3 regions of the Pseudarthrobacter woesei genome follow, and region 2 is predicted to be linked to each of the others. Evidence: riboswitches for the same ligand, from Rfam matches in the RefSeq annotation. Region 2 holds a riboswitch; each other region holds the start of a gene.

Evidence for each region. A riboswitch is a leader RNA that binds a small molecule or an ion and turns the genes downstream of it on or off. The one in region 2 is predicted to bind S-adenosylmethionine.
Region 1: it holds a riboswitch for S-adenosylmethionine, as region 2 does, so the genes downstream of both, metX (homoserine O-acetyltransferase MetX) here and ACZYZE_RS11015 (DUF1737 domain-containing protein) in region 2, are expected to answer to the same signal.
Region 3: it holds a riboswitch for S-adenosylmethionine, as region 2 does, so the genes downstream of both, ACZYZE_RS06085 (aminotransferase class V-fold PLP-dependent enzyme) here and ACZYZE_RS11015 (DUF1737 domain-containing protein) in region 2, are expected to answer to the same signal.

What each region holds. Positions count from the first base shown of each region.
Region 1 is NZ_JBVAYU010000005.1:65,080-67,388, forward strand. It holds gene ACZYZE_RS09095 (bifunctional o-acetylhomoserine/o-acetylserine sulfhydrylase) at 1-824, shown strand, start outside; SAM riboswitch class IV at 935-1,051, shown strand; gene metX (homoserine O-acetyltransferase MetX) at 1,063-2,271, shown strand.
Region 2 is NZ_JBVAYU010000006.1:196,429-198,737, reverse strand. It holds gene ACZYZE_RS11025 (O-succinylhomoserine sulfhydrylase) at 1-590, opposite strand, end outside; gene ACZYZE_RS11020 (rhodanese-like domain-containing protein) at 591-1,010, opposite strand; gene ACZYZE_RS11015 (DUF1737 domain-containing protein) at 1,007-1,255, opposite strand; SAM riboswitch class IV at 1,362-1,476, opposite strand; gene ACZYZE_RS11010 (hypothetical protein) at 1,611-2,309, opposite strand, start outside.
Region 3 is NZ_JBVAYU010000003.1:136,078-138,386, reverse strand. It holds gene ACZYZE_RS06090 (glutamyl-tRNA reductase) at 1-951, shown strand, start outside; SAM riboswitch class IV at 1,039-1,152, shown strand; gene ACZYZE_RS06085 (aminotransferase class V-fold PLP-dependent enzyme) at 1,187-2,309, shown strand, end outside.

The sequences.
Region 1 (2,309 bases), on a different contig from region 2:
TCGATATCGAGGGCATCTCGAAGGTGGCCCACGAGGCCGGTGTGCCGCTGATCGTTGACAACACCCTGTCCACCCCGTACCTGATCCGCCCGATCGAGTGGGGCGCTGACATTGTGGTCCACTCCGCCACCAAGTACCTCGGCGGCCACGGCGCCGCGATCGCCGGCGTGATCGTGGACTCCGGCAACTTCGACTTCGGCAGGGACCCGGAGCGGTTCCCCGGCTTCAACACCCCCGATCCCAGCTACAACGGCCTCGTCTATGCCCGGGACCTCGGCAAGGACGGTGCCCTCGGCTCGAACCTTTCCTACATCCTCAAGGCCCGTGTCCAGCTCCTGCGCGACCTCGGCTCGGCGGTATCCCCGTTCAACGCCTTCCTCATCGCCCAGGGCATCGAGACCCTGAGCCTGCGCGTCGAGCGCCACGTCGCCAACGCCACCACGGTGGCCGAATGGCTGGAGGCACGGGACGACGTCGAATCCGTCGCCTACGCCGGGCTGCCGTCCAGCCCCTGGTACGAGCGCGGCCGCAAGTACGGCCCCAAGGGCACCGGCGCCGTCGTGTCTTTCAACATCGCCGGGGGAGCGGAGGCCGGACAGCGCTTCGTCGATGCCCTCGAACTGCACTCCCATGTGGCGAATATCGGCGACGTGCGCTCGCTGGTGATCCACCCGGCGTCGACCACCCACAGCCAGCTGACGCCGGAACAGCAGGCGATTGCCGGCGTGACCCCCGGCCTTGTACGGCTGTCGGTGGGCCTGGAGCACATCGACGACATCCTCGAGGACCTCGACGCCGGATTCCGCGCGGCCAAGGCCGTCTGAGGACTGCCGGCTCCCGGCGCACAGCCCCTTTCCGGGGTGCGGGGCGCCGGGAGTCATACGCGCGTCACAATCTTCGCCACAACGGCGCCTCAGTTCGTAGACTCAGTGAAGGTCATGAGTGCCAGCAGATAGCCCCGGCTTGCTGGCCGGCAACCCTCCTCTTGCGGCGGGGTGCCCCGGGTGAAGACCTGGCCTGCCGGTCAGCTGACGGCGGGCAAGCGCAAAGTTAGGTCCCCACATGAGCATTGCCGCCACCCGCAAGGGTGTATCCGGAAGCACCACCTCCCCCAACCCGGCTGCCGCGCCGGCAGAAACGGAGCGCCCGGAAACCGGACCGCCGGACACGGCGCGTTCCGACGAAGTTCCGGACGGGACCGTCCAATACCTCCGGATCGGGGACCTCGAACTCGAATCCGGCTCCCGGCTGCCGGACGTCACCCTCGCCTACGAGACGTGGGGAACGCTCAACGCGGACCGCTCCAATGCCGTGCTGATCGAACACGCACTGACCGGTGACACCCACGTCACCCGCGGCGCCGGCGAGGAACCGGGCTGGTGGGAGCAGCTCGCCGGCCCCGGCGCCCCCGTAGACACTGGCACGTACTTCGTTGTCTCCGTCAACATCCTCGGCGGCTGCTACGGCTCCACCGGCCCGTCCTCGCCGGCCCCCGACGGAAAACCCTGGGGCTCACGCTTCCCGCTGGTCACACTGCGGGACACCACCGCGGCCGAGGCCAGATTGGCCGATGCCCTCGGCATCCGCTGCTGGCACGCCGTCCTCGGCGGGTCCCTCGGCGGCGCCCGCGCCCTCGAATGGGCCGTCAGCCACCCAGAGCGGGTCCGGCGCTGCGCCGTGATCTCCGTCGGCGCCAGCAGCACCGCCGAGCAAATTGCCTTCGCCCAGGCCCAGACGCTCGCCATCCGCCAGGACCCCAACTTCAAGGGCGGGGACTACTACGGCGGCCCGGACCCGGAAGCGGGGCTCGCCCTGGCGCGCCGGATCGCGCACATCACCTACCGCTCCGCCGCCGAGCTGGACGGCCGCTTCGGCCGGAAGGCCCAGGAATCCGAGGCTCCGCTGGAAGCCGGTTCGCTGGCCGGCCGCGGACGCTACCAGGTGGAGAGCTACCTCGACCACCAGGGCAACAAGCTGGTCCGCCGCTTCGACGCGAACAGCTACATCGCCATCACCGAGGCGCTTATGAGCCACGATGTCTGCCGCGGCCGCGGCAGCCTCCGGGAAGCCCTGGCTCCGGCCACAGCGGACTTCCTGATAGCGGCTGTCGACTCGGACCGGCTGTACTTCCCGTCCCAGTCCCAGGCCCTCGCCGACGCCCTGCCGGGCGACGTCGCGGTGCACACCATCGAGGCGCCGATCGGACACGACGGCTTCCTGACCGAGATCGGCCAGCTCAGCGGACAGCTCCGGCAGAACTTCTTCAGCTAGGGCCTTGACGAGGGAACGTCTCCAAAAGTGGCACCGGC
Region 2 (2,309 bases):
CGCTGCAGCAGGGGAGTGGCGAAAACGTTGTCGACGACGACGGTGGCGCCGGCGGCGTGGGCCAGTTCGCAGACGGCGGCGATGTCCACAATTTCCTGCATCGGGTTCGACGGCGACTCGAAGAAGACCGCCGTCGTCGGCTCGGCCAGTGCAGCCCGCCACTGCGCCAGATCGGTGCCGTCCACGAAGACCGTCTCCACGCCCCAGCGCGGCAGGATCTCGTTGAGGATCACGAAGCAGGAGCCGAACAGCGAACGGGCCGCGACCACACGGTCGCCGGCGGCCAGCAGGGCGCCGAGGGCCGTGAAGACAGCGGACATTCCGGACGCCGTCGCAAAGCACGCCTCGGTGCCTTCGAGCAGCCGGAGGCGTTCCTGGAAGGTCGCCACGGACGGGTTGCCGTAGCGGGAGTAGACGAAGCGCTCGTCCTCACCTGTGAAGGCGCGCTCCGCCGCGGCGGCGGATTCGAAGACGAAACCGGAGTTGAGGAAAATCGGCTCGGTGGTTTCCTGGAAGCCGGTGCGGTCGAGTCCGCCGCGGACGGCCCGCGTGTCGGGGCTCCAGCCGGCGGCGTCGGGGTTGAATGTCATCTAGTGCTTTCCGCGGTTGGTGGGCAGGCCCCGGTTCTTCCAGCCGTTGACGGTCCGTTCGCCGTGCCGGTCCGGTTCGCCTTCGAATCCTTCGAGGACGTTGTACGAGGTGAAGCCGGCCTCGGTGGCGGCATTCGCGGCGGCGATGGAGCGGGCGCCGGAACGGCACAGGAAGACCAGTTCGGTGCCTTGCTCTTGGGGGGCCTGCTGCTTGAGCTGCTGGAGGAACTGCGGATTGGGGATGCCGCCGGCCAGGGTCCACTGGATGAACAGCGGATCGTTCCGCAAGCCGTTCGCGGACGCGGTGTCCGGAATGCCGATGTGCGCCCACTCGCCTTCGGTGCGGACGTCCACCAGGAGGGCGCCCGCCTCGAGCCTGGCCCAGGCTTCCTGCGGGCTGAGGTCCCCGGCGTAGCTCACGCGTGGCCCTCGATGGTCTCTTCGTAGCCGAAGCCGTCGCTGTCCAGATCATCGACGGCGTTGGCGACGGCGGCGTCCGCGCTGGCGATTGCGGCCGGCAGCACCACTGCCTGGGCAACGATGACGCTGCTGCCGTTGAACGTGGCGGAGGGGCCTCCGTGCAGCACGTATCCCTCGGCCAGGGCAGTCGAAACGCGCTCGCAAAAGGCGCGGTCGTCGGGGCCGGTGAACAGCCGGTAGGCCAGCTTTTCCCCGGCCGTTGCGGCGGGTGTGCCGGGGGCGGCGGGGGACGGGGCGGGTGCTGTGCTTGGGACAGCGGGGGCGGACGCGTCAGGCACGACGGATCTCCTTCTTTCACGCTTGCAGCTCGAATGGTCGATATGCCGAGTATTCACCTGAGGCACCCCGCCGCGAAAGGGAGGGTTGCCGACCGGCCAGTCAGGGCTTGGCACCGGGTCTCATTACTCCCCAAAAACGTAACACCTCCGACGCCGGCCCGCACCGCCGTCGTCATGTTAAGTCACGGGAACCGGTCAACGCGGGGTCACTTACGGCCCATCCCGCCCCCGGCGATGGGCCGTAAATGACCCCGCGTTGCTGTTACAAACGGCGCTGCCGGAGGTTCCGAGCAACAACGAAGGCACCGGTCAGGAGTGCGACGGCGCCCAATCCGGCGGCCAGGGTCTTTACTGGCAACTGTGGCATGGCGGACTTGGGGCTTGCCGGGATTCCTGCATCGCCAGTTTTCGGGGCGGGTGCGGTTTTAGCACCTGCGGTGAACACAGCCGGCTCCACTCCCATCACGATCCGGTCTCCGGGCGTTGCCCTTTGAAGGAGCCGGGTCACCGTGTGCAGGTCGGTGGAAATGCATCCCACGGTGGGCGAATTGCCGGCGTGAAGGAAGATGGCGAATGACGCACCCTGGACCGTGGGCATGTCGGGTTCACGGTTCCAATTGATGACCGCCGCCTGCTCGTAGTCGCCCTGCCGAAGATAGAACCACAGGTTCTCGTCCGCACCGCCATCCTCACCTTCAAAGTACTGGTTGTACGTCGGGCCTGGCTCCCCGCCCCACCGCGAGTCGCGATTAATGGTGTGGTACTTGAGGGCCGTTCCTGGATTTGCCCTGCCAAGCGCCTCCGTGAAGGAGAATGACCCCGACGGCGAGTAGAGAGTGTCCTGCCACATCTTGCCCGGCGGGGCGAAACCGGATCTGCCCGCAAAACCCGTGCTTTGCCACTCCTGGACATACGCTGCTCCAGTGTTGACGCACCCGGTAATGAGGACCTCAATATCGCC
Region 3 (2,309 bases), on a different contig from region 2:
GTTGCCGGTACCGCCAGCGGACGTCTGGTCCGGCTGTTCCAGCGAGCCTCCCGCACGGCGAAGGACGTTGGTTCCCGGACCGCGCTGAGCAGCGCCAGCAGGTCCATTGCGTCTGTGGCGCTCGACCTTGCCGGCGGATCCGGGCATCGGGCCCTCGCTGACACGACGGTGGTCCTCTTCGGCACCGGCGCCTATGCCGCCTGCGTTGCGGAGATCCTCAGAACCAGAGGGTGTACAACGATTTCTGTTTTCTCGCAGTCGGGCCGCTCGGGTGCATTTGTCGCGGCCAGGGGAGGAAGGGCGTTGACGGCCAGGGAATTACCCTCTGCCATTTCGCGGGCAGACGTCATCATTGGCTGCAGCGGCACCGGGACGCGTATCAGTGCAGCCACGCTAGCGGACTGGCGGGAGGCTGCGGGACATTCCCTCACCGTGATTGATCTCGCCCCCAGCCACGACTTCGATCCCCAGGTGGCGCAACTGCCGGGCATTGAACTAATTACCCTGGCATCCGTTCAGCTCGCCGCTCCCCCGGCAGACGCTGAGGCACTGCACCTCGCCCGGTCGCTGGTTCAGCAGGCCGCGCACCACTTCGAGGAGCACGAGGAAATCCGCGCCGTCGACACCGCTGTTGTTGCCCTGCGCCAGCACATCCAGGCGGTCCTCGAAGCCGAGATGGAACGGGTGCGGAAGCACCACGGCTGCGGCGCCCCGGCTGAAGAGGTGAACTTCGCCCTGCGGCGCATTGTAAGGCGGCTGCTCCACACCCCAACGGTCCGCGCCAGGGAACTGGCGACGGCCGGCCGCCAGAACGACTACACGGCGGCGCTGGAGGCGCTGTTCGGCCTCAGCGTTCAGCTCACCAGCCCGCGCCAACCCGGCATCGGCCGGCCGCCCGGGCCGGACCAGCAGCACTGCGAAGCAACGGAGCCGGAGACGGCGGCTTCGTAGCGTCGGCCGGCCGAGCCGCGTAACAAAGCGCTTCACATTGAGGCCCTCCCTTTTCGCCTCCAGCGCGGATGTCCTAGGCTCGAAGCAGGTCACGAGTGCCAGCGCTAAACCCCGGTTTGCTGGCCGGCAACCCTCCATTCGCGGCGGGGTGCCCCGGGTGACGACCTGGCCGGTCCTGAACGGACCCGGCAAGCGCGGATCCCCGGCATGCGGGATCCTTTTCGAGCGAGGTCCCATGACGACTGCCACTTTTCCTGCCACCCCCGGATTCCGCCGTGGCGCCGAAGCCGGAGGCCCGGACGACAGGTTCGCCATCGCCCGCCGCCCGCTGTCCGCGGTCACCGGCGCCGAGATCCAGGCTCCGCTGATCCAGGGCGGCCACGTCCGCTACGCCAACCTGGACTATGGCGCCTCCGCCCCTGCGCTGTCCGTGGTCTCGGCCTACCTGAACGAGATCCTGCCGTACTACGCAAGCGTCCACCGCGGCGCCGGCTACGCCTCCCAGATCAGCACGTCTGTTTACGAGAACGCCCGCACGATCGTCCGCGAGTTCGTGGGCGGACGTCCGGATGACTCCGTAATCTTCACCCGGAACACCACCGACTCGCTGAACCTGCTGGCCGGCTGCCTGCCGGTCGCCGGCGGCGTGCACACCGGCGAGGTGCTCTACCTCGACATCGAACACCACGCCAACCTGCTGCCGTGGCAGACCGTCCCGCACCGCAGCGTTGTGGCTGCCCCCACGGTGGCCGCGACGCTGGAGCGGCTCCGCGCGGAACTGTCCCACGGCGGCGTCAGCCTGCTCGCCGTCACGGGTGCCTCCAACGTCACCGGGGAAATCCTGCCGATCCGCGCACTGGCCGCGCTGGCCCACGAGTACGGCGCCAGGATCGTGGTCGACGCCGCCCAGCTGGCCCCGCACCGCCGGATCGACATCGCCGCGGACGACGTCGACTACCTCGCCTTCTCCGGTCACAAGCTCTACGCGCCGTTCGGCGCCGGCGTCCTGGTGGGCCGGCCGGACTGGCTCGACACCGGCACCCCGCACCTGGCCGGCGGCGGAGCCGTGCAGGATGCCCGGCTCGACACGGTCAGCTGGACCACCGGGCCGGCACGCCATGAGGGCGGCTCCCCCAATGTCCTGGGCGCCGCAACCCTCGCCCGGGCCACCCAGGTGATCGCTGCCCTGGATCCGGAGCAGTGGCAGGCCCACGAGAACACCATCCGGTCCTTCCTCGTCGAGGGGCTCCAGCGGATCGACGGCGTCACCGTCCACCAGATCTTCTCGGACTCTGCGGCCACGGACGATGAACCGGGCACCGGCACCATCGGCGTCGTCAACTTCTCGGTAGAGGGAT